Cohaesibacter sp. ES.047: one gene and its partner. The protein of the gene in region 2 interacts with the protein of the main gene of each other region in a pairwise test. Links are inferred from orthologs where the notes say so. Each region holds a gene or a part of one and is shown on either strand. Other genes may lie near its edges.

The links.
Region 1: the proteins of CPH65_RS03905 (region 2) and ccmE interact in binary tests that used the Escherichia coli proteins (3 or more experiments, as listed by UniProt). The link is inferred for Cohaesibacter sp. ES.047 from one-to-one orthologs.

What each region holds. Positions count from the first base shown.
Region 1 is NZ_LT907844.1:3,357,971-3,373,668, reverse strand. Bases 7,119-9,927 are described here. They hold ccmE (cytochrome c maturation protein CcmE), read right to left. Parts: upstream 8,847-9,927; coding sequence 8,391-8,846; downstream 7,119-8,390. Other genes in these bases: ccmI (c-type cytochrome biogenesis protein CcmI), read right to left, coding at 8,918-9,927; CPH65_RS15380 (heme lyase CcmF/NrfE family subunit), read right to left, coding at 7,119-8,328. Outside these bases: CPH65_RS15410 (ATP-binding protein), read right to left, coding at 1-191; CPH65_RS15405 (response regulator transcription factor), read right to left, coding at 276-953; CPH65_RS15400 (Do family serine endopeptidase), read right to left, coding at 1,209-2,729; CPH65_RS15395 (Hsp70 family protein), read right to left, coding at 3,085-4,350; CPH65_RS15390 (alpha/beta fold hydrolase), read right to left, coding at 4,457-5,677; CPH65_RS15385 (cytochrome c-type biogenesis protein), read right to left, coding at 5,811-6,344; more of CPH65_RS15380, read right to left, coding at 6,337-7,118; more of ccmI, read right to left, coding at 9,928-10,138; CPH65_RS15365 (hypothetical protein), read right to left, coding at 10,345-11,742; CPH65_RS15360 (RT0821/Lpp0805 family surface protein), read right to left, coding at 11,925-12,398; CPH65_RS15355 (ATP-binding protein), read right to left, coding at 12,702-14,111; CPH65_RS15350 (response regulator transcription factor), read right to left, coding at 14,123-14,788; CPH65_RS15345 (PepSY domain-containing protein), read right to left, coding at 14,857-15,165; CPH65_RS24130 (hypothetical protein), read right to left, coding at 15,457-15,698. UniProt on the Escherichia coli protein: Heme chaperone required for the biogenesis of c-type cytochromes. Transiently binds heme delivered by CcmC and transfers the heme to apo-cytochromes in a process facilitated by CcmF and CcmH.
Region 2 is NZ_LT907844.1:859,908-875,612, forward strand. Bases 4,189-7,004 are described here. They hold CPH65_RS03905 (heme ABC transporter permease), read right to left. Parts: upstream 6,097-7,004; coding sequence 5,281-6,096; downstream 4,189-5,280. Other genes in these bases: CPH65_RS03890 (hypothetical protein), read right to left, coding at 4,189-4,270; CPH65_RS03895 (DsbE family thiol:disulfide interchange protein), read right to left, coding at 4,388-5,038; ccmD (heme exporter protein CcmD), read right to left, coding at 5,060-5,260; ccmB (heme exporter protein CcmB), read right to left, coding at 6,323-6,982; ccmA (heme ABC exporter ATP-binding protein CcmA), read right to left, coding at 6,988-7,004. Also shown: dapF (diaminopimelate epimerase), read left to right, coding at 1-611; tRNA (N(6)-L-threonylcarbamoyladenosine(37)-C(2))-methylthiotransferase MtaB, read left to right, coding at 618-1,874; signal recognition particle-docking protein FtsY, read left to right, coding at 2,000-3,286; CPH65_RS03885 (septation protein A), read left to right, coding at 3,366-4,001; more of CPH65_RS03890, read right to left, coding at 4,013-4,188; more of ccmA, read right to left, coding at 7,005-7,632; CPH65_RS03920 (bifunctional aconitate hydratase 2/2-methylisocitrate dehydratase), read left to right, coding at 7,978-10,764; aconitate hydratase AcnA, read left to right, coding at 11,142-13,817; CPH65_RS03930 (GNAT family N-acetyltransferase), read left to right, coding at 14,094-14,525; CPH65_RS03935 (DUF1989 domain-containing protein), read left to right, coding at 14,647-15,495; mgrA (L-glyceraldehyde 3-phosphate reductase), read left to right, coding at 15,507-15,705. UniProt on the Escherichia coli protein: Required for the export of heme to the periplasm for the biogenesis of c-type cytochromes.

The DNA of each region.
Region 1 (15,698 bases), 2.5 Mb from region 2 along the record:
CGGTATTGTTCAACAAGCCCCCGCACCTCGGCATCGATCGTGGAGTTGAGTTGTCGCGTGATCAGAATCTGGGTATTGAGCGAAATATAGACGATGAGGAAGATGGCAAAGATCGTGAATATGATCAAATAGATTGCGGATAGCTTGAAGGCCGTCGTCCGCATGATTTTATTGATCGATCCCACTGCCATGAGGGTTGTGCTTTCCTGTACTGCCTTGTTCGCCCCTCGAAGCGCAGGGCATCGCTTCGATCTGTCATCGCCAATGGGGTGAGCCTAGTCGGGCACACGTAGACTGTAACCGGATCCACGCACGGTCTGAAGCAATGCGGGGTCGAATCCCTTGTCGATTTTGGCGCGCAACCGCGAGATATGAACATCAATCACGTTGGTCTGCGGATCAAAATGGTAATCCCACACATTTTCCAAAAGCATCGTTCGTGTCACCACCTGCCCTGCATTTTTCATCAGATACTCGAGCAGACGAAACTCGCGCGGTTGCAAGAGAATAGATTGACCTGCGCGCTTGACGGTGTGTGACAGGCGATCCAGCTCAAGGTCTGCAAGCCGGTACATGGTTTCGACTTCACTTGTGTTTCGGCGTCGCGCCATAACCTCGATACGAGCAAGAAGCTCGGAGAAGGCATACGGTTTGGTGAGATAATCGTCTCCACCCGCCCGAAGCCCTGTGACACGGTCATCAACCTCACCAAGTGCAGACAAGATAAGGACTGGCGTCTCATCACCTTCCGCGCGTCGGCTCTCGATGATGGAAAGACCGTCTCGTTTGGGAAGCATTCGATCGACGATCATGATGTCGAAACCACCCTCCTGCGCACTTTCCAGCCCTTCGTCTCCGTCGGAAGCATGCTCACAGACGTGGCCGGCTTCCTTCAGACCCTTGATCAGGTAGCTGGCAGCCTCGATGTCGTCCTCGATAATCAGAATACGCATATTAAGCCTCTTTCACACCGCACCTCTGGTCAGGTTCTTTCAACGGCGATGCTTCTCTGTTTGGCCTGCGATTATAGCGCTCTTTGGCCATCGGCAAAGAATGGTATGCCGTGAGTAGCCGAAAAAAGCAACCAAGTTGCAGATAAGCTCTTCAGAAACAAAAAAAGAGGGGCCCAAGGGCCCCTCCAGGTCTTCGTTTCTGACTTCATGAGTGCCGAAAGAGTGTGAGAGTATGGCACTCATCAGAATCCTGGGTCAGGATTTGCCAAGTGGCAAGGCAACAAAGCGAATGTTGCTCTGACGCTTGAGCTGGAGCAGCAGGGTTCTGCGGCTGCTGTTCTTCGCTTCAGCAATCTGCTTTTCGAAATCAGCAACGCTCTTGATCGACTTGCCGCCGGCTTCAAGGATGATATCGCCACTTGCCAAACCTTTTTCGGCAGCGACACCATCAGGGGTGACATCAACAACTTCGATGCCAGTTCCATCCTCAGCCGATTGCAGCTCCAGACCAAATTCCTGAACGCTGGCCGGCTTGGCTGGTTGCATCGGGGCCGGAGACGCCTGACCGCTATCGCTGATCTCTTCAGGGAAGACACCAAGGTTCACGGGCAGCTTCATTTCATTACCATCACGCCAAAGCGTCAGTTCCACGTCGGAATTCGGATCGGCACGACCAATGGCCCTTGCCAGTTCACGGGTGTTCTGCACTTTATTGCCATCAACGGCGAGGATTACGTCACCCACTTCAACACCTGCCTTGTAGGCTGGAGCCGACTCATCAGTATGGGTCACCATGGCACCGGATGCTTCATCCAAGCCAAGGCTTTCTGCGATGTCGTCACTCACATTCTGAATGTGAACGCCGAGCCAGCCGCGCTCAACCTTGCCACCGGTTTTCAGATCAGACACCACATCCTTTGCAACACCAGCAGGGATTGCGAAAGCGATGCCGACATTGCCGCCAGACGGAGAGAAGATTGCCGTGTTCACACCGACCACCTCGCCCTTGAGGTTAAAGGTCGGTCCGCCAGAGTTGCCCTTGTTTACAGCAGCATCGATCTGGATGAAGCTCTCATAGTTGCGCGCATTGATGTCGCGGCCATGGGCTGAAATGATACCCGAGGTCACCGTTCCGCCAAGGCCAAACGGGTTGCCGACAGCCAGCACCCATGACCCCACTGGGGGAACTTCGTCAGCAAAGCGAACATACTGGAATTTCTGTTCAGGGTCTTTCACTCTCAAGAGCGCAAGATCTGAACGTTTGTCGGAGCCGACCAGATCCGCGTCCAGCTCTGTACCATCGTCCATGACAAGCCGGAATTCCGATCCATTGTCCACAACATGGTAGTTGGTTACGACGAGACCGTCTTCGGAAATGAAGAAACCAGAACCTTGAGACTGAGCATAGCGAGGCCGTTTGGGAGCTTCTTTCTTGCCGTCACCCTCGGACTCGCCAAAACGCCGGAAAAAGCGATTGAACGGATGATCTTCAGGCAAATCACGAAACTCAGGAAAGCCCGGGAACGTGAAGTTCTGGTTTGGATTGTCGATCTGTGTTTTAACCTGAACAGATACCACGGCGTGCTTGACTGCTTGCACGACACCACTGAAATCGACAGGGGCGACGGGCGTTGCAACTTCCACCGGAGCGGCCTTAGCGGCCGGTTCACCGGTCAGAAGCGTTGGTACTGTGGCGCCAGCCACAACACCAAGTGTCAATGCGGAAGCAATCACAGTGGTTTTCACCGGGGTTTGTTTCAACTTCAGTTTTCTCATCAATAGGTCTCCGCTCATTCTTTTCCTTCGCCGCTCAGGTCACAGGGGCGATATCTTATGAAGGTCAGTTTAGTCTTGCCACAGCGGGTTTATCCGCAATTCGATTGGATCAGATTATGTCGCGTAATCTGGCCATTGATTGGCTTGTCTTATCTATATGGGGCAAAATGGGCCATAGAGGAGCCCATTGAATTAAACTTGCGTAATGTTGAGAAATCAAATTTTCTCTTTTAATATCAGATAGATAAAAATATCCTTGCGACCCCGATGGTTTAACGCACATGAGACTTTGGGCACGACTGCGAGAAAATGGCACGGTTTTGCCATATTCGTTACCGGAAAAGCGGCAGTTCTATCAAGCAAATCGCCGACGTGCCTCAAGGGCCAGACCTATACCAACAGAGCCAAAGGCATCGCCATCAATAACCCGGGCATTCGGCACCATGCCCGTCAGGCTCGTCCGGATATAGGGCACCTTCGTTGAACCTCCCGTCAGAAACACAGCTGTGATGTCCGACCCTTTCAATCCCGCTTTCTTAAGCCCTTCTGAAATGGTGTTCTGAATCCGTTTGGTTCCATCCTGAAGCGCCTCGATCAGATCGTCACGGGACATCTCAGCCTCAAGGTCCTTCTCGACGAAATCAAGTGGCAGACTGGCCTTCAAAAGCTCGGACAAGGCAACCTTGCATGCTTCTACGCCCAGCGCCAAGCGGTGCCCTTCCCGCAATTCAAGAAGATGAAGCAACCGGTCAATCAGATGTGGCTCTTTGGCTTCTCTGCGTAGATAGCGCAGATCTGTCTTGGTTTTATGGTCATAAAGGAAGTTGATTTTCTGCCATGTGGCAAGGTCATGATAATAGCCCACTGGCATCAAACGCCCTGCCTTCAGCATTGGGCTCCGATAGCCGAAAAACGGCATCACTCTGGCCAATGACAACCAGCGATCAAAATCGGTACCGCCAACATGAACACCCGTGTTGGCAAGAATGGCATCCTTGCTGTCCTGCGAGGATTGCCCCAATGAACCCGCGCCAACCTTGAGGATCGTGAAATCCGAGGTACCACCACCAATATCGATGATCAGAGCGATCTCTTCGCTGTTGACGGTCTGCTGAAAATCGCGAGCAGCGGCCACAGGCTCAAACTCGAATTCAATTCGGGAGAAGCCGGTCTCCTGGGCGATCATTCGCAAGGTTTCTTCGGCTTCGCGGTCGGAGTCAGGATTGTCATCCACAAAATGAACAGGCCGCCCCATGACGACGTGATCGATCTCCTTGTCGATCTCTGCCTCTGCAGAACGCTTCATACGGCTTAGAAAAAGACCCAGCACCGCTGTAAAAGGCATTCGTTCATTGCCGATCATGGTGGTTTCATGAATGGTTGGTGAGCCAAGGATCGATTTGAGCGCTCGCATCATGCGTCCCTCGCCGCCTTCCATATAGGTGGCAATCGCGTCGCGACCGAAGTGGGTGCTGTGCTCTTCGAAATCAAAGAACAGGGTCGAGGGCAGAGTGACCTCATCTCCCTCAAGTTCAACCAGCCGCGCCTTTCCGTTATCGATCAGTCCGAGGGTTGAGTTGGAGGTTCCGAAGTCAAGGCCACAAAATGGTTTCGTGCTCATAGTTTCGTCCTCTCCTGCAAACAGAAAAGCACCCGTCCGGAGGGCCGGTCGGGTGCGGGAATGGCGTCCTAGCATGGGATGAGGTTTTTGAAAAGGTCAGAGCCTTCTATTCCACGAGTTTGGTTTTGACCTTGGCGCCCTTCTCCATGGTCTGGTGGACCGGGCACCTGTCAGCGATGCGCAGCAATGAATCCCGATCGTCATCTGTCAGATTGCCTTCGAGGGTAATCATGCGTTCAAATCGATCAACCTTGCCTTTGCTGTTGGCCATGTTTTCGATTTCTACCTTGGTGCAGGTGTCGCAATCATCTGCATGAACCTTATTATGGCGGACTTCAGTTGCAATGTGATCGACAGGGAGCTTTTTCATCTCGGCATACATCCGCAGCGTCATCGTGGTGCAGGCACCCAGAGCAGTTGCCAGATAGTCATAGGGTGAAGGGCCGCTATCGAGCCCCCCAACGGATGTCGGTTCGTCTGCGATCAGGCGATGATGACCAACTCGGACATGGTTCTGGAACTTACCAAGCCCCGTTTCCGCAACATATGCCCCTTCGGGAACATCCTTTTCCGGTTCACCGGCCGCCTTAACAAACCGCCCTGCCCAAGCAGCGATCACTTCCGCCACGTAGACAGCATCCTCAGCCCGGCTCAGAAGATGGTCAGCCGTGTCGAGCGACACAAAGCTTTTGGGGTGTTTCGCAGCTAGGAAGATCTCGGATGCGTTGTCAATTCCGACCGTTTCATCAATGGGAGAATGCAGCACCATCAGCGCCTTTTTCATCTTGCCAATACGGTCTGTCAGGCTGTGATTGTCGAGATCCTCTAGAAACTGTTTCTTGATCGTGAAGGGACGACCGGCAAGGCTGACCTCGGCCTTGCCCTGCTCTCGAATGTCATCAAGATGAGGAGAGAAAGAATGCTCAATGTGATTGATATCAGATGGTGCGCCGATGGTCGCGACCGCTTCCACCTCGGGAATTTCCGACGCAGCCGCCAACACCGCAGCTCCGCCAAGTGAATGCCCGACGAGAAGACTTGGGCCTGCAATCGCCTCGCGCAACATCTCCGCGGCCCGAACAAGATCTGCAATATTTGATGTAAAATTAGTATCGATAAAATCGCCGTCGGATGTACCCAACCCGGTAAAATCGAAGCGCAGAACAGCAAAGCCCCGAGCAGCAAGCCCAGTCGAAATCTGGCGAGCCGCAAAGATATCTTTCGAACAAGTGAAGCAGTGCGCGAAGATCGCAGTCGCACGAATAGGACCGGCAGGCAGCTCCAAACGTGCCTGAAGCTCGTCGCCCAAGGCTCCTTCAAAACTCATTCGTTGTGTGGAGTGCTCTTTTCTGGCCATTCTGTACCGCCCCGATGTTTCTGCGAGATGGGGCGATACTCATGTTTCGCCCTTCCACCTCAATGTAGGTTCAGGGAGAATGAATTGCCAATCAGACCGAGTTCTAGTCCGATAATATTTTCTTGAGCCGAGCTTGTTCCTCATCGCTGAGTGTGGCGTTCCCAGACGTCTCCGCGCGGGCGGCTGCGCGTTTGTTTTTGCGGTAGAGCTGCAGGACAGCAAACAGACCCAACAAAAGCACCAACGGGCCGAATCCCCATAAAATCAGGTTCTTTGCAGAGAATGTTGGTTTGAGGAGCACGAATTCTCCGTAGCGACTAACGAGAAAATTCCTGACCTCCGCATCGCTATCCCCCGCCTCCAGTCGCTCTCTGACCAGAACCCGCAAGTCATGGGCAAGCGGTGCATTGGAATCGTCAATTGACTGGTTCTGACAAACAAGACACCGCAACCCCGCCGAAATATCGCGCGCCCGGCTTTCAAGCACCGGATCATCAAGCATTTCCTCGGGCGTCACTGCATAGCTTGATGCTGTCGGAGCGATCGCCAAAATCGCCAGCAAAAGTACAGCCAGAAACCGGTGAATATTGAAGGGCTTCATATCAGATCTATCCCTCTTCGCGGTCTGTTCAAGCATTGCCGGCAGCCTCTTTCGCCCGCCCTTTTCGGGCCGGAGCGCCGATCCTCAGACGTCTGTCTGAAAGCGATATCCCACCGCCAATGAACATGACGATCGTTCCCAGCCAGATGAAGGTTACCCAAGGCTTGTAGTAGATGCGCACAGCGATGCCGCCATCCGTCTGCTGATCACCGAGTGACATATAAAGCTGTGTCACACCCCAGACCGTGTGAATAGCCGTTTCGGTGGTGGGCATGTTGCGCGACGTATAGATCCTTTTGGCCGGATGCAGTTCAGCAATTTGGCGATCGCCGGTTGTAACCACAAAGGTTCCTGACAGATCGGCAAAGTTGTAGGCTTCGTTTTGCTTGAAGCCAGTGAACTCGAACTCATAGCCAGCCAAGTTGGTCTTGTCGCCCGGTTTCATTATGAGGATGTTTTCGGTCTGATACGTGCTGGCAACTACGAGACCAAGAACTGTCATTCCCAAACCGAAATGACCAAACGCAGTTCCCCACACTGTGCGCGGCAACCCTTTCAGTCGCGATAGAGAGATCGCGAAAGGTTGCTTGAACAAGCCGATCCGCAAATGTATCTCAGCAAGAGAACCGATCATCACCCAGACCGCCAGACCGATCCCGAGAGGTGCTAGAGCCGACCCGCCATACAGCAGGGCATAGCACATCAAAATGGTCAAAAGACTGAGGCCAAAAGCGGCGTAAAGGCGCTGGACTGCGCCATAAAGATCGCCGCGTTTCCATGCCAGCAAGGGGCCAAACGGCACGGCGATGAGAAGCGGGATCATCATGGGACCAAAAGTGGCGTTAAAGAAGGGAGCCCCAACCGAGATTTTGGCCCCTGTTGTTGCCTCCAAAGCGAGAGGATACAAGGTCCCAACCAGCACGGCAGCTGTCGCGGCCGATAGGAATAGATTGTTGAATACCAGCGACCCTTCGCGAGAGATGGGAGCGAAGATACCACCTTGTTTAAGCAAGGGAGCTCTCCAGGCAAACAATGCAAGCCCCCCCCCAATAAAGCCAACCAGAAGCGCCAGAATGAACACGCCGCGCGAGGGGTCTGTTGCAAAGGCGTGCACCGACGTCAGCACTCCGGAGCGCACAAGGAACGTTCCAAGCAGTGAAAGAGAGAACGTGAGAATGGAAAGCAGAATGGTCCAGACTTTCAATGCGCCCCGCTTTTCCATCACAACGGCGGAATGCAACAGAGCAGTGCCGCAGAGCCAAGGCATAAAGGATGCGTTTTCAACCGGATCCCAGAACCAATAGCCGCCCCAACCAAGCTCGTAATAAGCCCAGTACGAGCCCATCGAAATGCCCAAGGTCAAAAGCGCCCACGCGACCAGAACCCATGGCCGGACAAAGCGTGCCCATGCCGCATCGATCCGCCCCTCAAGCAAAGCAGCGATAGAGAAAGCAAACGCGATTGAGAACCCTACATAGCCGAGATAGAGAAGTGGCGGGTGAATAGCGAGACCGATGTCCTGCAGAATCGGATTGAGGTCGCGTCCCTCAATCGGCAGGTTGGCCGTCGAAATCCGACGAAACGGGTTAGAGGTCAACAGCACGAACGACAGGAACGCTGCAGTGATCCAGCCTTGGACAGCAAGGGTATTCGCCTTGAGCTTGGGTGGCAGGTTGCGACCAAACACGCCAACCAAAGCGCCGAAAATCACCAGGATGAAGACCCAGAGCAGCATCGAGCCTTCGTGATTGCCCCAAACCGAGGTGAATTTGAACAGAAGAGGCATATCCGAATGGCTGTTTTCCCAGACATTCTGAACCGAAAAATCTGACGTTACATAGGCATGTGTAAGCGCGGCGAAAGACAAGCCGACAAAAAGAAACTGAGTAACTGCGATCGGTGTCGCTACAGCCATCAATCGACTGTCCTCAATTTGTGCGCCCCAGATCGGCACAACAGACTGAATGAGAGCCAAAACAAAGGCAAGAATGAGCATGAAGTGGCCAAGCTCAACAATCATGAGGTCTCTCCGGTTCTGTCAATTGTGTCATTCCGCATGCTGTCTTGCCGTCCCGAGTTGGTTCAATTGGATTGGATTTCTTGCTCTTCACCTTGCCAGTGCCCCTGTTCTTTAAGGGCCGCAGCAACCTCTTTTGGCATATAGGTTTCGTCGTGCTTGGCGAGCACAGTATCCGCGGCGAAGACACCTTCTGGCGTGAGACTTCCCTCGGTCACGACGCCCTGCCCTTCACGAAACAAGTCCGGCAAGATGCCGTTGTAGGCGACTTTTACATCGGATCCACCATCTGTCACGACGAATGAAATTTCGGTGCCTTGCCCTCGCATTACAGTGTCTTGTTTAACCAGACCGCCGAGGCGAATTCGTTGACCGGGCTGAACCCCTTTTTCAACAACGTCGCTGGGACTATTGAAAAAGACAATCTGATCCTGCAACGCAAAAAGAATGAGTCCGACAGCGGCGAAGAGAACAGCTCCCGCCCCACCAATCATCGTCATCCGACGTTGTTTTCTCGTCATATCTCGACCCTTTGCTGACTGCTTTCAACTGACCGACACCGATTGTCGTTCATCAGTTCTTCGCCAATGTTTTATTGTGTTACCGAAATTCCCAACGAACGGGCTGCCGCTTTTACTTTTTCAAGGCCCTCAAGATCCGACTGCAAGGCAACCAAGGCCTTGCTGACAGTCTTGGCAGCCATGTCAGGACGATTAAGAACCAGTTCTGCCCTGATCAGTCGAACCCATTCCTCCGCGGTGCCACCCTGCTCGTCCAGACGTTCCGCCAAGCGGGAAACCATGCCCTCGATCATTGCCTTACGATCACCGGCATCCATTTCTGCGGCAGCTTCCACGTCATCCTCCGTCGGACCGGGAGCTTGAGCGGCTAGTTCGTTACTCTGATCGGAGGTGGTAGAATCGTTTTGGGGTAATGCTTTGGCATTCTCAATCCGATTGCGGATCGCGGATATCTGGTTCTTCGCAAAAGACACCCACGGTGCGTCAGCTGGCGAGCCATTGATCATTTCCTGCCAGGCATTTATGGCCTCTTGATCCTTGCCTTGCTGCCCAAGTGCTATCGCGAGGAAGAAACGAGGCTTGGGATGATCGGGATCAAGCTTGTTTGCGCGCTGAAACAAATCGAGCGCTTCCTTGGATACAATCCCGGCATCTTTGACAACCAAGGCCTCACCTAGGTTGGCCAAGCCCAGCATGCTTTCTCCTTCCAACCGCAGGACATTGCGATAAGCTTTTGTCGCTTCTTCCGTCCGGCGCATGGAGAGATAGATCGGAGCCAAGCGCTGCCACCCCTGCAGATCGTCTGGATTGGCTTTCAGTCTGCGTTCTGCGGAGGCAACAAGCTCCGTCATGCTTTGCTCTTGAGGGGGTTTGCTCAAGCGCTCTGCCAGAGGCTGCCCAGAGGATCCGGGCGAACCAAGCGCTATGTAAAGGCCAAGAGAACAAAGCGGTATAACGAACAACGCAACAACCGCAGCAATCAGGCCGTTTGTCATACCAGCCGTCGGAGCAACATCTGGATTGATCGATGCCCCGTGCGTGTTTTGACGCTGCTTTTCCAGAGCATCTTCAGCACTGAGCAGACGGCGCCCAACTTCTGCCCTAGCAGCGTCTGCCTCATTCTGTTCAATGAGGCCACGCTCGACATCACCTTCAACCTCTTTGAGCTGTGAGGCATATACGGTCAGATCATACGAATCAGCGCTCGCCATTTTGCGCGCCTTGCGCGTCAATGGATAGACAACAACAGCAACTGTAATAGCGGTAATAACCCCCGCAACAATCCAAAACATAAAGGCCCTGCTCTCACTTCGGTTTGGCCAAAGCAATCCGCTTTTGCCATGGAAGTCAAATTAACTCATGTTCATCAGGCCCTAGTATGGAATGAATCAAAAAAGCTCCATTGTTACGAAGTTTTAATGTGCACGCATCTCCCCAGTCACAAAGCTGGAGAGGAAACCGTGAGCATCAACAAATCAAGAAGGAGATCTTAGGAGGGTTACGCTTCAACAGCCTTCTTTTCAGGCGTGGAAGCTGCGGCATTGAGCTGGCGCTGCAGGGCAGCGGCATATTGCTCGTCGAACAGTTCCTTGGCAAAGAGAATTGCCGCATCACCCAAGGCCTTGCAGACGTCGACATTGGGTCCAGAGGCCTGCCTGGTCCGTTCAACGATTGACGTGGAGAGAACTTCGAAGGACTGATCCAGATCCTTTCGAGCGCGCACGACAGGACCGTTCAGGGCAAGTGTTTCTTTCATGCGCTCAGTGTGATGGAAAAGCAAAATCGCTCTGGTTGCGTCTGAGACCGCAATTTGATCGAAATGCTCATCAGCACCACTCTTTGGTGCCTTTAGGGCTTTTCGCATCAATCCTGGTGCAGCTTCAATTTCCGCTTTCAAAATATCAGAAAGTCTGAATTTCATATCCGCAAGAGCTTTACCCCAAGGACATTGAGGGTGGACTTCCATCTCAGTTTCAACGGCCTTTGCCAACCCTCGCCAAGTTGACAGGTTTTTGATGAGGGTATCGAAATCGTCATGATCATTGAATGAAGTTTCGAAAGCCACTAGGCAGGCTTCCATATCCGCAAACACCTGATGGATCGCAGGAGAATACACAGTCGCCGAGATCTGAACCGCATCGTCCGAGCCAGCCAGTTTGGACGCCAATTGGACACGCAATCTGGGTGATGCCAACCTTTCGGTGATTGCGGAGAACAACCAGGCTGTTTTCATAGGAAATTGCTGAACATACTTGCAAATCGTCGCGTAGGCTTCTTCACCTTCGGGAGAACTCCAACTGAGTATCTCAGCTGGTACTTTGGACAAGAAAGGCGCCAAAGGCTTCACTTGATCGGATGAAGACAGCACTTCCAGAAGATCTTCATACACCGTCTGACCGCCAAGATGATTGCACAGCTTCTGTTCGCCCCCAAGATCCTGCAGCTTGGATTTGACATACCTGTTGGTTGTACCAAACATCTCTTCTCTGAATTTGATACAGCGTCCGGCGATATCCTTTTGGTCCATGCCATTACACGGCATGTTGAGGCGCTCCTGCTGCGCTTCTGTCGCGATGTCTCGCTCAATCCAGGCCCAAATTTTGTCGATGGACGAAGGGCTTATTCTCGCCTTTTCTTTTTCAACAAGGTCGATGGCGGTAATGAAAGGCTGACATGATTTGAAAAACTCCTCTTTTGCATAGCGCCGGAACGCGACGATCGGCTCGTCGTCGCACAAGACTTCGCGCAAGGCTGCAAGAATGAGCATAGAGGCAGCATCACTCTTGCCTTCGCGCTCGCCGTTTTCCAGGCTGCGCAGCAAAAGCCGTTGAGCACTTTCTGACAAAGTTGAAAGATAAAGAGAAAGCTTCTCCTTCAGCTTTTCAGCATCTGCCATCCTTCACCTCTGAACCAGGTTGTTTTTCGAGTTTTTCGATCCCTTATTTATCTCTCGTAAACCATTAATATTTTCTATCTTCAGGCTGGCTTATTCACGCTCACAACCAAATAGGAAAAGAAAAAGGGGACAGCTGTTGCTAGCTATCCCCTTGTCGCAAAAACTGTACTCAGTCGGGCAAATTAGCCAACCGGACGCCATGTACCATCAGACTGGCGGCATGCCTGTCCGCGAGCGGTCTGCGGCTGCCCATCAATGTAGATCGTATGCGTATAGTCGCGGCATTGCAGATTGTTTGTGGTGTATGCCTGCGTCGGAACCACCTGACCATAGTGACCATTGTCTGGATTGTTCCAGGTCACAGGAGCGCCGGAACGACCGTATTCGAGGGCGCGGCTCTGCGCCTGATAGGCAAGGCGACGGTCATTGTCGTCCATCATTTTACCAATGGAAGATCCAACGAACGCACCAATCACAGCGCCAGCAGCTGTCGCCACTACGCGTCCATCACCATCTCCGATCTGGTTTCCCAGCAAACCGCCAGCAACAGCGCCGGTCAAACCACCGATGGTCTGCTTCGGCCCCGGTCCGGTCCCCTGACAGCCAGCCAAGCCGACGCCCATTACTGCAACAACTGCAATCAAGCTCTTTTTCATTACTAGCCCCTATTTATTTTGAGCAGCCCTCAAGGCACCGCTACTTGATATTCCCTGAACCCGTTCTTTTCGGATTTCTTACCGGATAGAATTCTCGCTTTAGGTAACTAATGCGTGAATAGCTGAAAGGGTTCCCAAAAATTCTATGTGCATGAAAAACATGCTTGGTCCACTATAGGCGATATGGTTCGATCATGTCGAAAGTTTGACGTATCTTGGTCTTTTCACACATGCAGCTACCTCTGTTTCCCAAACGCTTTCGCTTTCATCGCTCGCCTCGCTTCCGGTTTTATATGCCAGCGCCTAGCGGGTGTCATGTTTTTCAATTGCAGGCAAGCTAAGAACGGCTCTGACACCCCCAAGCGGCGCGCGTGAGAGCTGAAATCGCCCCCCATATAATTCGACCAATTCATCAACGATCGAGAGGCCTAAACCGGTTCCGGGTTTACTCTCGTCCAGCCTTTGTCCACGCACCAACGCGATCTTCGTCTGCGTCTCGCTCATCCCCTGACCATCATCATCCACCAAGATCGACAACCAAGTTACTTGCGCCTCTGAAGCCGTTTGCGTCTTCTCGATACCATCTGGTAAGCCATCAACAACACTCACGCAGACGCTCGTTTGTGCCCACTTGCATGCATTGTCAACGAGATTGCCAAGCATCTCTTCCAGATCCTGTTCCTCCCCCCTGAAGAGCATGTTTTTTTCGGATTCTGCGCGAAGATTTACGTTCAAGGCAGGATGGATCTTCTGCATGACGGAAACAAGCTTCTCGATCACAGGTCCGGGATCGGTAACCGTTCCGATGACGTTGCGCCGCGCCGCCATCCTCGCTCTTTCGAGGTAGAGCTGGATCTGATCACGCATGATGTCCGATTGTTGATTGACCAGCTTGGCCTTTTGGTCATCAAGGTCTCTGGTTTCATTCATGATCACCGACAAAGGTGTTTTCAGCGCGTGAGCGAGATTGCCGACCTGTGTCCTTGCGCGCTCCAATGTGTCCTTGTTGGATTCGATAAGAAGATTGGCTTCATGTACGAGACCTGAAACCTCGTTTGGGTAGTCTCCCTTTATCAGATCAGATTGACCTTCGGAGACATCACGAACCTGTTGTCTCAGGATATGCAAAGGGCGCAAACCCGTTCTGATCAGAACAAGCATGACGGAAACGAGAATGACCCCAAAAGCAGCCATGATCAGCCACGCCTTGGTCTGAAATGCGCTCACCTGTGCTTCGAGAGCTTCGGCATTACCCGTAATGCGCAAGATAATTGGATCTGCGTCTGCAAATGAAATCCTGCGCTCCAGAACACGCAATCGCTCACCTTCCGGACCAGTCCCGTAACCGTTTAACCCGACACCATTTGCATCCCGATCTGCCAAACCATCAGCCGTGAAGACGCCGCCGACGAGTGAAGGAGAGGCCAGAAGAATTTCATCACTGCCTTCCCTCTGAACCGTCCAGTACCAACCAGAAAGGGGCAACTCATAACGAGGCTCACCAACATTGCCCGGGGGCTGAAGCTCTTCTCCCGTTGCGAGTTCCGCAGCCAATTCACCAACTAGGATCTTCAACACGATATCAAGCTGCTCATCGAAGCTCTGTTCGGCATAGGTGCGGAAAAAGTGTGTCAGCACAAGCCCCGACCCAAAGGCGATGACGATCGCCCAGATAGACACATTGACCAGCAGATAGCGAGTTATCGACTTCATCGCGGATTGTTCTACTTTTCTGGGGCGACCATGTTGTAGCCAAGTCCGCGCACCGTTTGGATGACATCCACCCCAAGCTTTTTGCGCAATCGACCAATAAACACTTCTATAGTATTGGAATCTCGGTCAAAATCCTGATCATACAGATGCTCGACAAGCTCGGTTCTAGAGATGGTCTTGCCTTGATGGTGCATGAGATAGGACAGAAGACGGTATTCGTGGGAGGTGAGCTTGAGCGCCTGACCATCGACGCTGACGCGGCCAGAGCGCGCATCAAGGCGAATAGGCCCACATGTGATCTCATTGGAGGCCAAGCCGGCCGACCGACGCATCAGAGCGCGCATACGCGCCACCACTTCTTCCATATGGAAGGGCTTGGCGACATAATCATCTGCGCCAGCGTCAATTCCCTGCACCTTGTCGCTCCATCGATCACGGGCTGTCAGAATCAACACGGGCATTGTTTTGCCCTCACGACGCCATGCCTCGAGGACACTGATGCCATCCATCTTGGGTAGACCTATATCGAGGATAACCGCATCGTATGGTTCGGTATCGCCCAGGAAGTGGCCTTCTTCGCCATCGAACGAACAATCGACAACATAGCCGTTTTCTTCCATCTCTTCCTTCAATTGGCGGTTCAAATCCACTTCGTCTTCCACGATCAGTATTCGCATTCCAAGATTCCCAGATTAGTTTTTATTTTCGAACAACCGTGCCCATTGCCGGCGAGAGGGCGATGTCATCATCCGCCTCCTTTCGACAATACTCTACCCGATTTTGCATCAAGCGTGATGCGGGCGACAGCTCCCTCGCGCGAGAGTGTGACCAACTCATAGACCAGCCCAGCCCCACTCCTGCAGAGGTTGGCCTTGACCACATCACCGCGCACGGCTTTGCTCGCCGCGACCTTGATCGCAGCCAGATGCTGTGCGTGACCTTGCTCGATCGCCGATCTGGTTTCAGCAGACGACAGGCATTGTGCCGCCGCCGCTCCATTTATGAAGATGGAAAAGAAAACAACTATCGAGACCAAGGCAAATCTTGTTGTCATGTTGGTCTGGTTCGTCATACTGATAATTTAGAGGGCAGTCACTGAACTGAAGATGAACATCAATCTGCCCGGGTTACAAAAGGCCCTACGGACTGTCAAGAAGTCCGATAGTCTCTTAATTACAAAGACTTACAGTACAGTTCAAGGGCTTTATTGTATTGTTTCACCTTGATAATCGTCTGATCTGTATCATGGCTTGACCAGCTAATTGGGTCAAAAAGAAGGCACGCAGCAAGACGACCTTCGCTTGAGAATTGCTTGGCCTGATGCCGTGTAGGCCTGATCGATGTTTCAGTCTCTGCGGTATCCGTCAGAAATGCGCAGGCATTCAGCGTCAGGAGCAGAATCATCGTCGCAACGCTCTTCACCCAGGTTTTCATTGTCTTCCTCACGCACGTGCCATTTCACCCTCGCGGCACGTTCAAGGTCACTCTCTGTCGATCTAGCCACGGTCTCGAACGGCTTATCCGCCTGAGCTGAGTATCTTTTATGTTTCGGTCCAAACAGCGAAGCCAGCAACGGAGCCAGCTTCG
Region 2 (15,705 bases):
CGGCGGTCTCCATCGAAACCGTTGTCGGCATCCTCAATGCGCGTGATACCGGTCACCCTGATCGGGTGAGCGTCGATATGGGCGTGCCGAAATTCGGCTGGCAGGATATCCCTCTGGCCGAGCCTTTCGAGGATACGCGCGCCATCGAGTTGCAGATCGGGCCGATCGATGCGCCGATCCTTCATACTCCGTCTGTGGTCAATGTCGGCAATCCGCACGCGATTTTCTGGGTCAAGAATGATGTCGAGAGCTATCAGCTCGAGCTGAACGGCCCGATGCTGGAAAATCACATGATCTTTCCCGAGCGCGCCAACGTCTCGCTGGCTCAGATCCACAACAAGGGTGAATTAACTCTGAAGGTCTGGGAACGGGGTGTCGGTCTGACGCGGGCTTGCGGCACGGCGGCCTGTGCGGCGGCGGTCGCGGCCTATCGGATCGGGCTTTGTGATCGGACGGTTCTGGTGCATTTGCCGGGTGGGGATCTCACCATCGAATGGCGCGAGGGCGACGATCATATTCTGATGACCGGTGGAACGGAGCTTGAATATGCTGGCCAGATCAATCTTGATGATCTGAGCTGGCTAAGGCTTCCAGACGGCAGTGCGGGGTAAGCGGATATGACCATCAAGGTTTTAACCTTCGGATGTCGGCTGAACACATACGAATCCGAAGTCATGAAAAAGCAGGCTGGCGAAGCTGGCCTTGAGAACGCCATTCTGGTGAACACCTGCGCGGTGACGGGAGAAGCGGTGCGTCAGGCGCGCCAGCAGATCCGCCGGGCCAAACGCGAGAATCCCGATGCCCGGATCATCGTCACCGGTTGCGCCGCCCAGACCGAGGCGGAACGATTCGCCGAAATGGACGAGGTGGATCTGGTTCTTGGCAATGACGACAAGCTGAAATCGGAAAGCTACAAATCCGTGCCGGACTTTGGCGTTCCCGCGCCAGAGAAGATCCGCGTCAATGACATCATGAGCGTGCGCGAGACAGCGCTGCATCTGATTGACGGACTGGAGGGTCGCGCGCGGGCCTTCGTTCAGATCCAGAACGGTTGTGATCATCGCTGCACCTTCTGCATCATTCCCTTCGGGCGGGGCAATTCCCGCTCTGTTGCCATGGGGCCGATTGTCGATCAAATCGCCAAGCTCGTGGACAATGGCTATCGCGAGGTTGTGCTGACCGGGGTGGATATCACCTCCTACGGAGCGGACTTGCCCGGAACGCCGAAGCTTGGTGCTCTGGTCAAGGCGATCCTCAAACATGTGCCCGCGCTTGAGCGCTTGCGTATCTCGTCCATCGACTCGGTCGAAGCCGATCCCGATCTGATGGACGCGATTGCCAATGACGCGCGTCTTATGCCGCATTTGCATCTGTCCTTGCAGTCGGGGGACAATCTGATCCTCAAGCGCATGAAGCGGCGGCATGACCGGGATCATTCGATCAAATTCTGCAATGATGTTCGTGCTCTGCGGCCCGACATGGTGTTCGGGGCGGATATTATCGTTGGCTTTCCGACGGAAACCGAAGAGATGTTCCAGCGCAGCCTCGATATTGTCGAGGAATGCGGCTTGACCCATTTGCATGTCTTTCCATTCTCGGCCAGACCCGGTACACCGGCATCAAGGATGCCTGCGGTCAAGGGACCGGTGATCCGCGAGCGGGCTGCGCGGCTGCGCGAAGCAGGGGATGCGGCACTTGCCCGTCATCTCAACGATCAGGTGGGCCAGAAGGTGCAATTGCTTGTGGAGCGCAACGGTCTTGCCCGCACCGAGCAGTTCACGCTGACCGAAATCACGACCGGAGCGCCGGGTGAGATCGTACCGGCCCGCATCGTCGACGCAACCCATCGCCATTTGATGGCCGTGGGGCTTTGAGACGCCGCCGAACTTTTGTTCGGGCCGGTTTGAGGAATGACCGGATGGCGCTTAGCACTGGTGGCGCATACTATTGCCGCGATTGAATGATCGCGGATATTGCTCGAATTGAAAGGAGCAGGATCATGGCTAAACAGGGACGGTTATCGCGTTTTCTGTTCGGATCCTCGAAAGACGAAGCACAGACCAAGCCGGACGATGCATTGCCCGAGGGAGCCGAGGAAGAAAAGGCCGAGGACTCTTCTGTTGCCGAGGCTGAGCCGGAGTCCCATTCTGAGCCCGAGTCCTATTCTGAGCCTAAGTCCCAATCCTTGTCGGAACCGGTTCTAGAGGACGCTTTGGTGAAGGATGCCGTGTCCGAAGACTCGCCGTCTGATGATGCGATCGAGGCTGAAGCCTTTGATGCGCCCGTCGTGGTAGAGCCTCAGCCGGAGCCGCTGACCCAAGCGGTTTCTCAGCCGGAACCTGAACCTGCGCCTGAGAAGAAACTGTCCTGGTTCGAGCGACTGAGACAGGGACTATCACGCTCATCCGGGGCGCTCGGTGAGGGCATAAGTTCGATCTTTACCAAGCGCAAGCTTGATGACGACACGATCCAAGAGCTTGAAGACATCCTCATTCAGGCTGATCTCGGTGTTGAAACGGCCATGACGATCACGGATCGTCTGTCTGAGGGGCGTTACAACAAGGAAGTCAGCAATCTCGAAGTGCAGGAGATTCTCGCCGATGAGGTCGACAAGGTGCTGTCCGCTGTTGCAAAGCCGCTTGAGATTACCAAGCCCGACAATGGCCCTCACGTGATTCTGATGATCGGGGTGAATGGTGCGGGCAAGACCACCACCATCGGCAAACTGGCGCAAAAGCTCGGTGACGAGGGCAAGAAGGTGATGCTGGCCGCAGGAGATACCTTCCGGGCCGCTGCCATCGACCAGCTCAAGATCTGGGGCGAGCGCACAGGGGCGCCGGTGATCGCGCGCGACGTGGGAGCGGATGCTGCCGGGCTTGCCTATGACGCCATGCAGGATGCCAAGGCGCAGGGCATGGACGTGTTGATGATCGACACTGCTGGCCGTTTGCAGAACCGGACCGAACTGATGGCCGAGCTGGAAAAGATCGTGCGCGTGATCAAGAAGCACGACCCGGAGGCGCCGCATTCGGTGTTGCTGGTGCTTGATGCCACCACGGGCCAGAATGCGCTCAATCAGGTGGAGGTCTTCACCAAGATGGCGGGCGTGACGGGGCTGGTCATGACCAAGCTTGATGGCACGGCGCGCGGCGGCATTCTGGTCGCCATTTCGGCCAAGCACAAGGTGCCGGTTCATTTCATTGGCGTGGGCGAGCGGGTCGAGGATCTGGAGCCGTTCCAGTCGAGAGATTTCGCGCGCGCGATTGCTGGTCTGGCGGACGCCTGATATACACCGAATTCATGCCGTTGATGGCCCGGGAGCCGGGACGTTTATTTGCACCAAGCTTGCCAAGGTGAAGAGTTTCATGAGCCCGAACGAAAAGTCCACTGATCAATCCGCCGAGCCTCAACTCGAAAAGGGGCAGGTGCTGAAACTGGCGCTGGAGCTTGGGCCTCTTGCAGTCTTCTTCTTTGCCAACGCAAAAGGGGACATGATTGCCAGATGGGTGCCCTTTCTGGAGGGCATGAAGTCGATCTTCATCGCCACGGCCCTGTTCATGGTTGCGACGCTGATCTCGCTGGTCCTGTCGCGCATCAAGTTCGGCAAGCTGCCGGTGATGCCCATGGTCTCGGGGGGTGTGGTCTGCATCTTTGGTGGTCTTACCCTCTATCTGCAGGATGACACCTTCATCAAGATGAAGCCAACGATCGTCAATCTGCTGTTTGGTTCAATCCTTCTGGGCGGGTTGTTTTTCGGCAAGAGCCTCTTGGGCTATGTGTTCGATTCGGTCTTTCAGCTCAATGCGGAAGGCTGGCGGATTCTCAGCATGCGCTGGGGGGTATTCTTCTTTGTGCTGGCGCTCATCAACGAGGTGATCTGGCGGAATTTCTCGACCGACATCTGGGTGAATTTCAAGGTCTTCGGCGTGATGCCCCTGACCATGGTGTTCGGGGCGTTCCAGATGCCGCTGCTCACCCGCTATGCACCGGATGACGAGTAGGCGGTTCGCCATCACTTGATCTTGATGCGTTTTCGCGTGCGGCCATCCCTGTTGCCTTTTGGCAGTCCCAATTCATAGATCTGGCCCAATTCATAGAGCTGGCCACGGGATTTTCGTTGACCGGCCCTTTGGGTGCAGCTTTGCTTGTCGGCCTTGATGCAGCGCTTGATCGTGGTTTTCGGCTGCTTCCCCTTGTCCATGGCAAAGGCGGGGTAGGTGATGGCAAGGAGACATCCCAGACAGATGACGATGGGCAGAATCGATCGCATGCGAAGCTCCAGTGCGCGTTTGGTGTCTTGTCATTGGACGCGGTTGGAGCGCGGTCGGTTCAAAGAAAAAGGGCCCTCTGTGGGCCCTTCTGATTTAAATCGGTGTGGGTATCGCATTCATTTCTCGGCGAGAATTTCCTCAAGCTTGGGCAAAAAGGATGCTTGCAGAGACTGAGGCGTCAGGGCACCGATGTGCTTGTAGCGAATGATGCCGTTCCGGTCGACGATGAAGGTTTCTGGTGCGCCATAAACACCCCAGTCGATGCCAACACGGCCCGAGATGTCCATCCCCACCTTGTCAAACGGATTGCCGTGGTTCTCAAGGAAACGAGCCGAGTTGGCCTGTTCGTCCTTGTAGGCAAGCCCGATCAGATCGAAGCGGTTGTCCTCGGTCATCTTGAGCAGCAGCGGATGCTCGTCTCGGCAGGTCGGACACCAGGAGGCCCAGACATTGACCACGGAAACGTTGCCCTTGAAGCTTTCGGTGTCGAAGCCGGATATGGGGCCGCCATCGGGCGTGCGGATGCCGAAGCTGGCATCCAGCGGCTCAAGGTCGAACTGCGGAGCGGGCTTGTTGATGAGAACGGACGGGACGAGGTTCGGGTTCGTGCCGCTCGCCATCTGCCACATGAACAGACCGGCCAGTGCGAGAAAAACGACCAGCGGAAGCAGAATCAGAACGTTGAAGCGGCTCTTCGTTTCCGTCTCTTCATCCCCGGCATCCTGCGAGTCGTTGGATGTGGAAGAGGGATTGGGTGTGTCACTCATGATGGATGTATCGTCCTGATATCAGTTGGCAGAGGGGTCGGTTGCGCCCTTGTCTGATGGTGTTGCCGGTTTCTCGGAGCGGCGGCGAATACCGCGCGCTTCCAGTTCGGCCAGCGCCCGGGCCTGAAGCTTGCCGTCCCAGATCACCCAGATGATGAGGATTGCGACGACGGCAGCGGTCATGCCGTAGGAAGAGAGGATGAAGCCTGTGTAGTGTTCCATGATCTTTTCCCTTCTGGTGCCTACTGGCTTCCCACAGGGCTTTGCCCTGCAGAGATCTTGCTGCCTGATGCGGATTTGCTGCCAGCACCCTTGCGGGCGGCCTGCATCTGCATGGAACGAATGCGGCGGCGCAGGATCTCGTTTTTCATCGCCTTGAGATGCAGCGTGGTGAACAGTGCGGTGAAGGCGACCGCCATGACCAGAAGCGGTATCAGGATCGAGATGTGGACCTTGGGGCCTTCCATCGTGATGATGCTGGCCGGTTGATGCAGCGTGCTCCACCAGTCCACCGAGAATTTGATGATCGGAATGATGATGGTGCCTACCAGCGTCAGGATTGCAGCGGCCTTGCCTGCGCGGATCGGATCCTCGATGGCGCGCCACAGGGCCATCAGTCCCAGATAGATGATGAGAAGAATCAGCATCGACGTCAGGCGCGCGTCCCAGACCCAATAGGTGCCCCACATCGGTTTGCCCCAGAGGCTACCGGTCACCAGCGAGATGAAGGTGAAGGCAGCGCCCAAGGGACCAGCCGATTTGGCCGAAACGTCGGCGAGAGGATGCTTCCAGACGAGGGTTCCGAGCGAGGAAATGGCCATCATCATATAAGCAAACATGGCCAGCCAGGCGGCGGGGACATGGATGAACATGATCTTGACGGTCGCGCCCTGCTGGTAGTCGTCCGGCGCTTTGAACCAGACCAGATAAAGCCCAATGGCAAAGAGCAGAACCGTCAGGCCGATCAACCAGGGCATCACCCTGTCGAGAATCGCCAGAAAGCGGGTTGGGTTTGCCAGATCCCAAAGACTGAAGGATTTTTTCTCTGTGGCACTCATGCCCTGTCCTCGACATTCAGTTGGTCAGTTGCACCCAGCGGCGCAACGCATGCTTTGTGTTTCGCCTTTTGTGACACGGTCCGGCGGTCTGGTCAGCGACAGGCTGGCTAAGTGACACATGATTATGGCGTAAGCATGCAGGTTGCCTTGACCAATATCACGAGTTTTCAGTTTGGGAGATTACGATTTCGTAAGCAACGGCTCCCGAAGTCTCGGTCTTTCCGGGCTATTCCTGTGCGCTGCGAAGGGCGGCTGCTGCGGCAACCGGTCCCAGAATGAGCGACAACAGGGAGATGGCGCAAAGAAAGTAGAACGGTGTGTCAAAGGGAGCCGGGTCCGTGATCGCGCCAACCGACGCGCTGACGCCGAAAATCAGGATCGGGATGGTCAGCGGCAGAATGAGGATGGACAGAAGCAGTCCGCCGCGACGCAGAATGACAGTAAGCGCGGCACCGATGGCACCGATCAGGGTGAGCGCCGGAGTTCCCACCAGCAAGGTGGCGGTCACGGCTGCTACGCCAATCGGCTCCAGATTGAGGAACAGCGAGAGAACCGGGGTGGCAATGACGAGCGGCAGTCCGGTGGAGACCCATTGCGCGGCACATTTGACCAGTACCATCAACTCGACGGGATGATCCCCAAGCAACAGAAGGTCGAGGGTTCCATCTTCCTGATCGGCCTGAAAAAGACGGTCGAGGCTCAGAAGCGTTGCCAACAGGGCGCCGATCCAGAGAATGGCCGGGCCAAGGCGGGCGAGCAGATTGAGGTCTGGGCCAACGGCAAAGGGGAAGACGGTGACCACGATGAGGAAGAAGAGCACGCCCATCAATGCGCCGCCACCAACGCGGACAGACAGCTTCATGTCACGAATGAACAGTGCACCCATTGCGCTCATTGGATCGTCTCCTCGTGATCTTCGCCCGTGTCTTCAGAGGCGTGGTGACCAAGATGGAGCTTGTCGGGGTTGATGAGGCCAAGCGGGGCATGGGTTGCGGCAATGATCATGCCGCCTTCCTGCAAATGCTCGGCCATCAGAATCTCGAGCCTCTTTTCAGAGGCAGTGTCGAGCGCTGAAGTGGGCTCATCGAGCAGCCAGAGGGGACGGTGGCAGACCAAAAGTCTGGCCAGCGACAGGCGACGGCGCTGACCTGCCGACAGATAGGCCGCAGGCATGTCGATGAGATCCTCCAGGTGCACTTCCTTGAGGGCCTGAAAGGGAGATCTTGCGGGATTGCCGTACCATGCGCGCCAGAAATGGAGATTTTCCTTGAGACTGAGGGCGGGTTTGATGGCGTCGGCATGGCCGAAATAATGGGCTTGCTGGCCGACGCTGAGTTCTCCGTCTCCGCCTTCAAGATGCATGCCGCCAGAATGGGCGCGGACCAGCCCGGCCAGGGTTCGCAGCAGGGATGACTTGCCGATACCGTTGGGGCCGGTGACGACGAGTGCCTTGCCCGCATCAAGCGTAAAGCTGATGTGGTCGAGCACGGGCCTGCCGCTCCTTGTGCATCCCAATCCCTCAACGATCAACTGCATGGCGATTTGCCCTTGGCTGGTTTTGGCAGCATTCGACGGCCCTGTTCCGAGATGGTTTTATCTCTATCGTCGATGGGGCGCAAAGGCAAAAGAAGTTTGCAGACTATCCTCGTTGGCGTGCTAAGCTTATCGCGATGCCTTCTCAGGCCCACGCCAGATGGACGTGGCAGATTTGCTGCACTTTCGGCCGGGCGCCGGGCTGGTCCAACCAGCCTGCTACTGTAGAATATATTGCAAGTCGTCATGATTTAATTTACGACGACAGCCAAATGGCCTGTTTCTGCTCGCAAAAAACCGGCGTGCTCGGATGTCAGGCTGAATGGATAACCAATGGTCGGGACCAACATGAGCTTATATACAGACTATCTAGACGAGATCGAAACTCGGCAAATTCAGGGGTTGCACCCCAAGCCCATTGATGATGCAGCGCTGTTGAACGAGATCATTGCTCAAATCAGGGATCAGGACAACGAGCATCGGGCCGAGTCCCTCAACTTCTTCATCTACAATACCCTGCCGGGCACGACCAGTGCGGCGGGTGCGAAGGCCGAGTTCCTCAAAGAGATCATTCTTGGCAAGGCCGATGTCAAGGAAATCACGCCAAGCTTTGCTTTTGAGCTGCTGGCTCACATGCGGGGCGGTCCTTCGATCAAGGTGTTGATCGATCTTGCCTTTGGCGATGATGCCTCGATTGCGACTGAGGCTGCCGAAGTCTTGAAAACGCAGGTCTATCTGTATGAAGCCGACATGGACCGCATCAAGGTGGCCTTTGAGGGCGGCAATCCGATTGCCAAAGATATTCTGGAAAGCTATGCCAAGGCTGAATTCTTCACCAAGCTGCCAGAGCTTGATGAGGAGATCAAAGTCGTCACCTATATCGCTGCTGAAGGGGACATCTCGACCGACCTTCTGTCGCCGGGCAATCAGGCGCATTCCCGCTCTGACCGCGAATTGCACGGCAAGTGCATGATTACGCCTGAAGCGCAGGCCGAGATTCAGGCCTTGCAGAAAAAGCATCCCGAAGCGCGTGTGATGCTGATCGCCGAGAAAGGCACCATGGGTGTCGGGTCTTCGCGCATGTCTGGTGTCAACAACGTGGCGCTCTGGACAGGCAAACAAGCTAGCCCCTACATTCCTTTCGTCAACATCGCGCCGGTCGTTGCCGGCACCAACGGCATTTCGCCCATCTTCCTGACCACGGTCGATGTGACGGGCGGTATCGGGCTTGATCTGAAGAACTGGGTCAAGAAAACTGATTCCGACGGCAAGGTCGTGCTCAATGAGAGCGGCGATCCGGTTCTGGAGCAGGTCTATTCCGTCGAAACCGGCAAGGTTCTGACCATCAACACCAAGACCAAGACGCTGTATGAAGGCGACAATGAGCTGGCTGACATTTCTGCGTCCTTCACGCCGCAGAAGGTCGAGTTCATGAAGGCTGGTGGTTCCTACCCGGTGGTCTTTGGCAAGAAACTGCAGACGTTTGCCGCTGAAACCCTTGGCGTTGAGGCAGCGCCTGTGTTCGCTCCGTCCAAAGAGGTGTCCATCGAAGGGCAGGGCCTGACGGCGGTCGAGAAGATCTTTAACAGCAATGCCGTTGGCGTGGACAAGGACACTGTGCTGCATGCCGGGTCCGATGCGCGCGTGAAGGTCAATATTGTCGGCTCTCAGGATACAACCGGTCTGATGACCGCGCAGGAACTGGAATCGATGGCCGCAACGGTGATTTCACCAACGGTTGATGGTGCCTATCAGTCCGGCTGTCACACGGCATCGGTCTGGGACTTGAAGGCGCAGGCGAACATTCCGAAGCTGATGAAATTCATGAACAGCTTTGGTCTGATCACCGCGCGTGACCCGAAGGGCTCCTATCACTCCATGACGGACGTGATCCACAAGGTGCTCAACGACATAACCGTGGATGACTGGGCGATCATCATCGGCGGCGATTCGCACACCCGCATGTCCAAGGGCGTTGCCTTTGGGGCCGATTCCGGAACCGTGGCGCTTGCGCTGGCGACCGGTGAAGCGACCATGCCGATCCCTCAGTCAGTCAAGGTGACCTTCAAGGGCTCCATGGCCGATTACATGGATTTCCGCGATGTTGTGCATGCGACGCAGGCCCAGATGCTCAAGCAGTTTGGCGAGAACGTCTTCCAGGGCCGGGTGATCGAAGTGCATATCGGCACCTTGCTTGCCGATCAGGCCTTCACCTTCACCGACTGGACCGCGGAGATGAAGGCCAAGGCCTCGATCTGCATCTCGCAGGACGAAACGCTGATCGGGTCTTTGGAGCTCGCCAAGAGCCGCATCCAGACCATGATCGACAAGGGCATGGAAAATGACGCAGGCACGCTTCAGGGTCTGATCGACAAGGCTGATGCACGGATCACCGAGATCCGGTCTGGCGAAAAGCCTGCACTGGCCCCTGATGACAATGCGAAATATTACGCCGAAGTTGTTGTTGATCTGGACCAGATCGTCGAGCCGATGATTGCCGACCCGGATGTGAACAACGCCGATGTATCCAAGCGCTATACCCACGATACCATCCGTCCTGTTTCCTTCTATGGTGGCGACAAGAAGGTGGATCTTGGCTTTGTTGGTTCCTGCATGGTGCATAAGGGTGACATGAAGATCGTCGCCCAGATGCTCAAGAATCTCGAAAAGGAAAGCGGCAAGGTTGAATTCAAGGCGCCTCTGGTGGTCGCAGCGCCGACCTACAACATCATTGATGAGTTGAAGGCAGAGGGTGATTGGGAAATCCTGCAGCACTATTCGGGCTTCGAGTTCGATGACATGATGCCAAAGAGCACCGCGCGGACGGAATATGAGAATATTCTCTATCTGGAGCGTCCGGGCTGTAACCTCTGCATGGGCAACCAGGAAAAGGCAGCAAAGGGCGACACCGTACTGGCGACGTCTACGCGCCTGTTCCAGGGCCGTGTCGTGGAGGATTCCTCGGAGAAGAAAGGTGAGTCCCTGCTCGCGTCGACCCCGGTTGTGGTTCTGTCTGCAATCCTTGGGCGGACACCGAACATGACCGAGTATAAGGCCGCCGTTGAGGGGATTAATCTGACGAAATTCTCGCCACCGCTGGAAAAACCTGCGGCTGCCAGATCGGTTCACTTCTAGGGATCTGCTCCCAAAGTCTATATCGAAAATGAGAGGCGCTGTGTCCCTATTATGTAGGGCCAGCGCCTCTTTCATTTTTGGGGTGCGGCCTTGCATTATTAGGCGTTTTTGCTTCAAGGGCGCCCGCCGATAGCCCTATCGATCAAGGGCACGTCTGATCGGGATTCTCTTGTCGCCACTTTATAATTCGCGCACAATCCTTATATGAAGTTCAGAAATATGACCGTCTGCGAGGCTCTTGCGGCCTGAGCACAGCCTTAGAAAGTATGGCTGTCTTTCCCGGCAGGCCTCTGACAAAATGCTGGTCGGCATTGCCCCGATAGACCGACACACAGACCCTTGATGTTTCAAGTTTAAGCAAAAGGACTGGATCAGCCGTGACCAAATCTCTCGACAGTTTCAACGCCAGAAAGACCCTTGAGGTCAATGGCAAAAGTTATACCTATTTCAGCCTGCCCGAGGCGGAAAAGAATGGCCTTGAAGGCGTTTCAAAGCTCCCTTTTTCGCTCAAGGTTGTGCTTGAGAACCTTCTCCGTTTCGAAGACGGACGGACCGTGACCGCCGATGACATTCGCGCCTGTGCTGAATGGCTTGTCGAATGCAAATCTTCGGCCGAGATTTCCTACCGTCCGGCGCGCGTGTTGATGCAGGACTTCACTGGCGTTCCCGCGGTTGTTGACCTTGCCGCGATGCGCGACGCCTCCAAGACGCTCGGGTCCGACCCGCAGAAGATCAACCCGCAGGTGCCTGTCGATCTGGTTATCGACCACTCGGTGATGGTTGATCATTTCGGCAATCCGCTTGCCTTCAAACAGAATGTGGACCTTGAGTATGAGCGCAACGCCGAACGGTACGAGTTTCTGCGCTGGGGCCAGCAGGCCTTTGACAATTTCCGCGTTGTGCCGCCGGGAACCGGCATTTGCCATCAGGTGAACCTTGAATATCTGGCCCAGACCGTCTGGACCAAGGAAGAGGACGGCGAAGTCATCGCCTATCCCGATACCCTTGTGGGGACCGATAGCCACACCACCATGGTCAACGGGCTTGCGGTTCTTGGCTGGGGCGTTGGCGGTATCGAGGCCGAAGCTGCGATGCTCGGCCAACCGGTGACCATGCTGATCCCGGAAGTGGTCGGCTTCCGCCTGAGTGGTGAGATGACCGAAGGAACCACCGCAACTGACCTTGTGCTCACCATCGTTGAAATGCTGCGCAAAAAGGGTGTGGTTGGTAAATTCGTCGAATTCTATGGCCCGGGCCTTGATAATCTCAGCCTTGAAGATCAGGCGACCATCGCCAACATGGCACCCGAATATGGTGCCACGTGCGGCTTCTTCCCTGTCGATAAAGATACTTTGAAATATCTGGAAGTCACGGGGCGCGACAGTGATCGCGTCGCTCTGGTCGAGGCCTATTCGAAGGCGCAGGGCATGTTCCGCGACGCAAACAGCGTTGAGCCAAGCTTCACCGACACGCTGTCGCTGGATCTGGCCGATGTGGTTCCTTCCATTTCGGGTCCGAAACGCCCGCAGGACCGTATTGCCCTGACCGAGGCCGACACTGCGTTTGCCAAGGCTATGGAGAGCGAGTTCAATCAGCCGAACGAGCTGGACAAGCGGGTGCCGGTTGCGGGTCGTGATCATGATCTGGGCAATGGCGATGTGGTCATTGCTGCCATCACCTCGTGCACCAACACCTCGAACCCGTCCGTTCTGATCGGCGCTGGCCTTGTGGCGCGTAAGGCGTTGGAGAAAGGCCTTTCCGTCAAGCCTTGGGTCAAGACCTCATTGGCACCGGGTTCGCAGGTTGTAACCGACTATCTGGAAAAGGCGGGCGTGCAGGGCGATCTTGATGCGCTTGGCTTCAACCTTGTTGGTTATGGCTGCACGACCTGTATCGGTAACTCCGGCCCTCTGCCGCCCGAGATTTCCGAAGCGGTTCAGGACAACAATCTGGTGGCCTGCTCGGTGCTTTCGGGCAACCGCAACTTTGAAGGCCGCGTCAACCCGGACGTGCGGGCGAACTTCCTAGCATCGCCGCCGCTCGTTGTGGCCTATGCGCTTGCGGGCTCACTCAACATCAACATCACCAAGGATCCGATTGGCGAAGATCCCAAGGGCAATCCGGTCTATCTCAAGGACCTTTGGCCGACCAACGAGGAAATCGCCACCATCGTGCGCGAGGCCGTGACCCGCGAGATGTTCCAGAGCCGCTATTCCGATGTCTTCAAGGGCGATCCGAAGTGGCAGCAGATCGAAGTCGAGCCGAGCGAAACCTACAATTGGAATAGCTCTTCGACTTATGTCCAGAACCCACCTTACTTTGAAGGCATGGACCCGCAGCCCAAACCTGTCGAGGACATCAAGGGCGCGCGCATTCTGTCGCTGTTCCTTGATTCCATCACCACGGACCATATTTCTCCGGCGGGCAGTTTCAAGCCTGATACCCCGGCAGGCCGGTATCTCACCGAGCGTCAAGTGGCACCCAAGGACTTCAACTCCTACGGTTCGCGGCGCGGCAACCACGAGATCATGATGCGCGGCACCTTTGCCAATATCCGCATCAAGAACCAGCTGGCTCCGGGCACGGAAGGCGGCTTCTCGATGAAGGATGGTGAGGTCAAACCGATGTATGACGTCGCCATGGCCTACAAGGATGAAGGCACGCCGCTCGTCGTCTTTGCCGGTAAGGAATATGGCACCGGGTCCTCCCGTGACTGGGCGGCCAAGGGTACCAACCTGCTTGGCGTCCGCGCCGTGGTGGTTCAATCCTTTGAGCGCATTCACCGCTCCAACCTTGTCGGTATGGGCGTCTTGCCGCTGCAGTTCAAGGATGATGAGAGCTGGCAGTCGGTCGGCATCAAGGGCGATGAGGAGATTACCATTCTGGGGCTTTCCGAACTCAAGCCCCGGCAGGATGTGGATGTCCACGTCAAGTTCGCTGACGGGTCCGAGAAGACAATCAGCACCCTGTGCCGGATCGATACCGAGGATGAGCTCGACTATTATCGCAACGGCGGCATCCTGCACTATGTGCTGAGGGATCTGGCGTCGTAGGCATTCCTGATTGCAATCCATGAAACCCGGTGCTTTCGCGCCGGGTTTTTGTGTTTGTTGACAAGGCTTGTGTCAGGGTGCATGAAATAAGGCAGTGATGAAGAAACAGGAGTTTTGATGTCCCGCTGAGGAGCGAAGCCAAAAGCGCTTCCAATGGCATGAAACACGTAAGATCCGGTCGCGCCGGTCGCGAGCGGGGTGTTTCTGTGCGCCCAGTTTTAAAGATAACGAGCCCGGTTGGCCATGCGCCTTCCGGCACTGTCTGGACATCATACAATGATCCGAAAATTTACATCAGAAGACAAAGACGCGGCAATTGCGCTTTGGCGCTCTGCCAGTGATCTGGCGCATTCCTTTTTGCCTGCAGACTTCATGGAAGAGGCCGAGCGGCTGACCCGCGATACCTATCTCGATCTGGCCGAAACCTGGGTCTATGAAATCGATGGCAAGGTCGTTGGCTTCATCGGTCTTCTCGACAATCTCGTCGGTGGCCTTTTCGTCGACCCGCTGCATCACGGCAAGGGGATCGGACGCGCCCTCGTTGACAAGGGCGTCGAAGAGAAAGGCGCGCTGGTTGTTGAAGTCTTCGTCGATAATTCCATCGGTCGCGGGTTTTATGCCGCTTATGGGTTTACGGGCAACAAGCAGGTGACTGACCCCAATTCTGGCTTCCCTCTGCTCCAACTGACGTACGAGCCAAAGAGCTAGACGATGATTTGCCCGGCGCTCAAGTCTTGAGTGCCGGGATAGGTGTTGCATTTTCGTGCTGTTCTTTGCGACACTGAATGTAGTACCTTCCAGCTTCGATTTCCCTTTCAAGAGTATTGCAATGACCCAAATTGCCCCCGTCGACGCCGACGCCCGGCGTGCCGTCAAACCGGTGATCTGTTATCCGACCGACACCCTGCCCAAGCCAGACATGGCGCTCTATGAAGCAGCGCGATCGGGCCTTACGAAAGTGGGCGACGTGGTGGTGCCGCCGCGTGAAGCCGCCTATATCGAGGTCCCGGCAGGGCATTTCCTGAGGATTGTCAGCATTGAGGGGCCGCAGGTTGGCGATCTCAATCTATTCAGCGGCTCCGATCTTGCCGAGCGCTTCTATTCGGGCAAGACACGGGCGCTGCATGGCACGCACGTGACGACCGGGGATCAGCTATGGTCCTCATTTCCCTATATGCGGCCCATGGCCACCATCGTTGCGGACACGCTTGACTGGTATGGCATCGATGAATTTGGCGCCTCCGTGCATGATGTGATCGGCACGCGATGTGATCCCTACACCGGCCGCCTGCTCAATGGGCGCGATTATCACCATTGCTGTCATTCCAACCTGATCCGCTCGCTCAGCGATGCCGTTGGTCTCGGTGTGATCGAAGCCGAGGTGCTGGTGCATGATGTGCTCAATGTCTTCATGTGCACAGGTTTCACGCGCGATACGGGTCAATATTTCATGAAACAGAGCCCGGTGCGCCCTGGCGACTATCTCGAGCTGTTTGCCGAGATTGATCTGCTGGCGGTCATGAGCGCCTGTCCGGGCGGCGATTGCTCATCGGAACATTCAAGCGATACAGCCAACTGCCATCCGCTGTTGATGGAGGTCTACAAGCCTCGGGATGATGCGCTAGAGGGCTGGTCATCGCCAGCCAAGAACCAATATGATCGAACACACGGAAGATAAAGGACGGTCAAATGACATATGTTCCAAACGAAAAACGATATGACACGATGATTTACCGCCGTTGTGGAAAGTCAGGCCTGAAACTTCCTGTGGTTTCGCTGGGGCTTTGGCACAATTTTGGTGATGATACACCGCATAAAACCAAACAGGCGATCTGCCGGGCGGCTTTTGACAGTGGCATCACCCATTTTGATCTGGCCAACAATTACG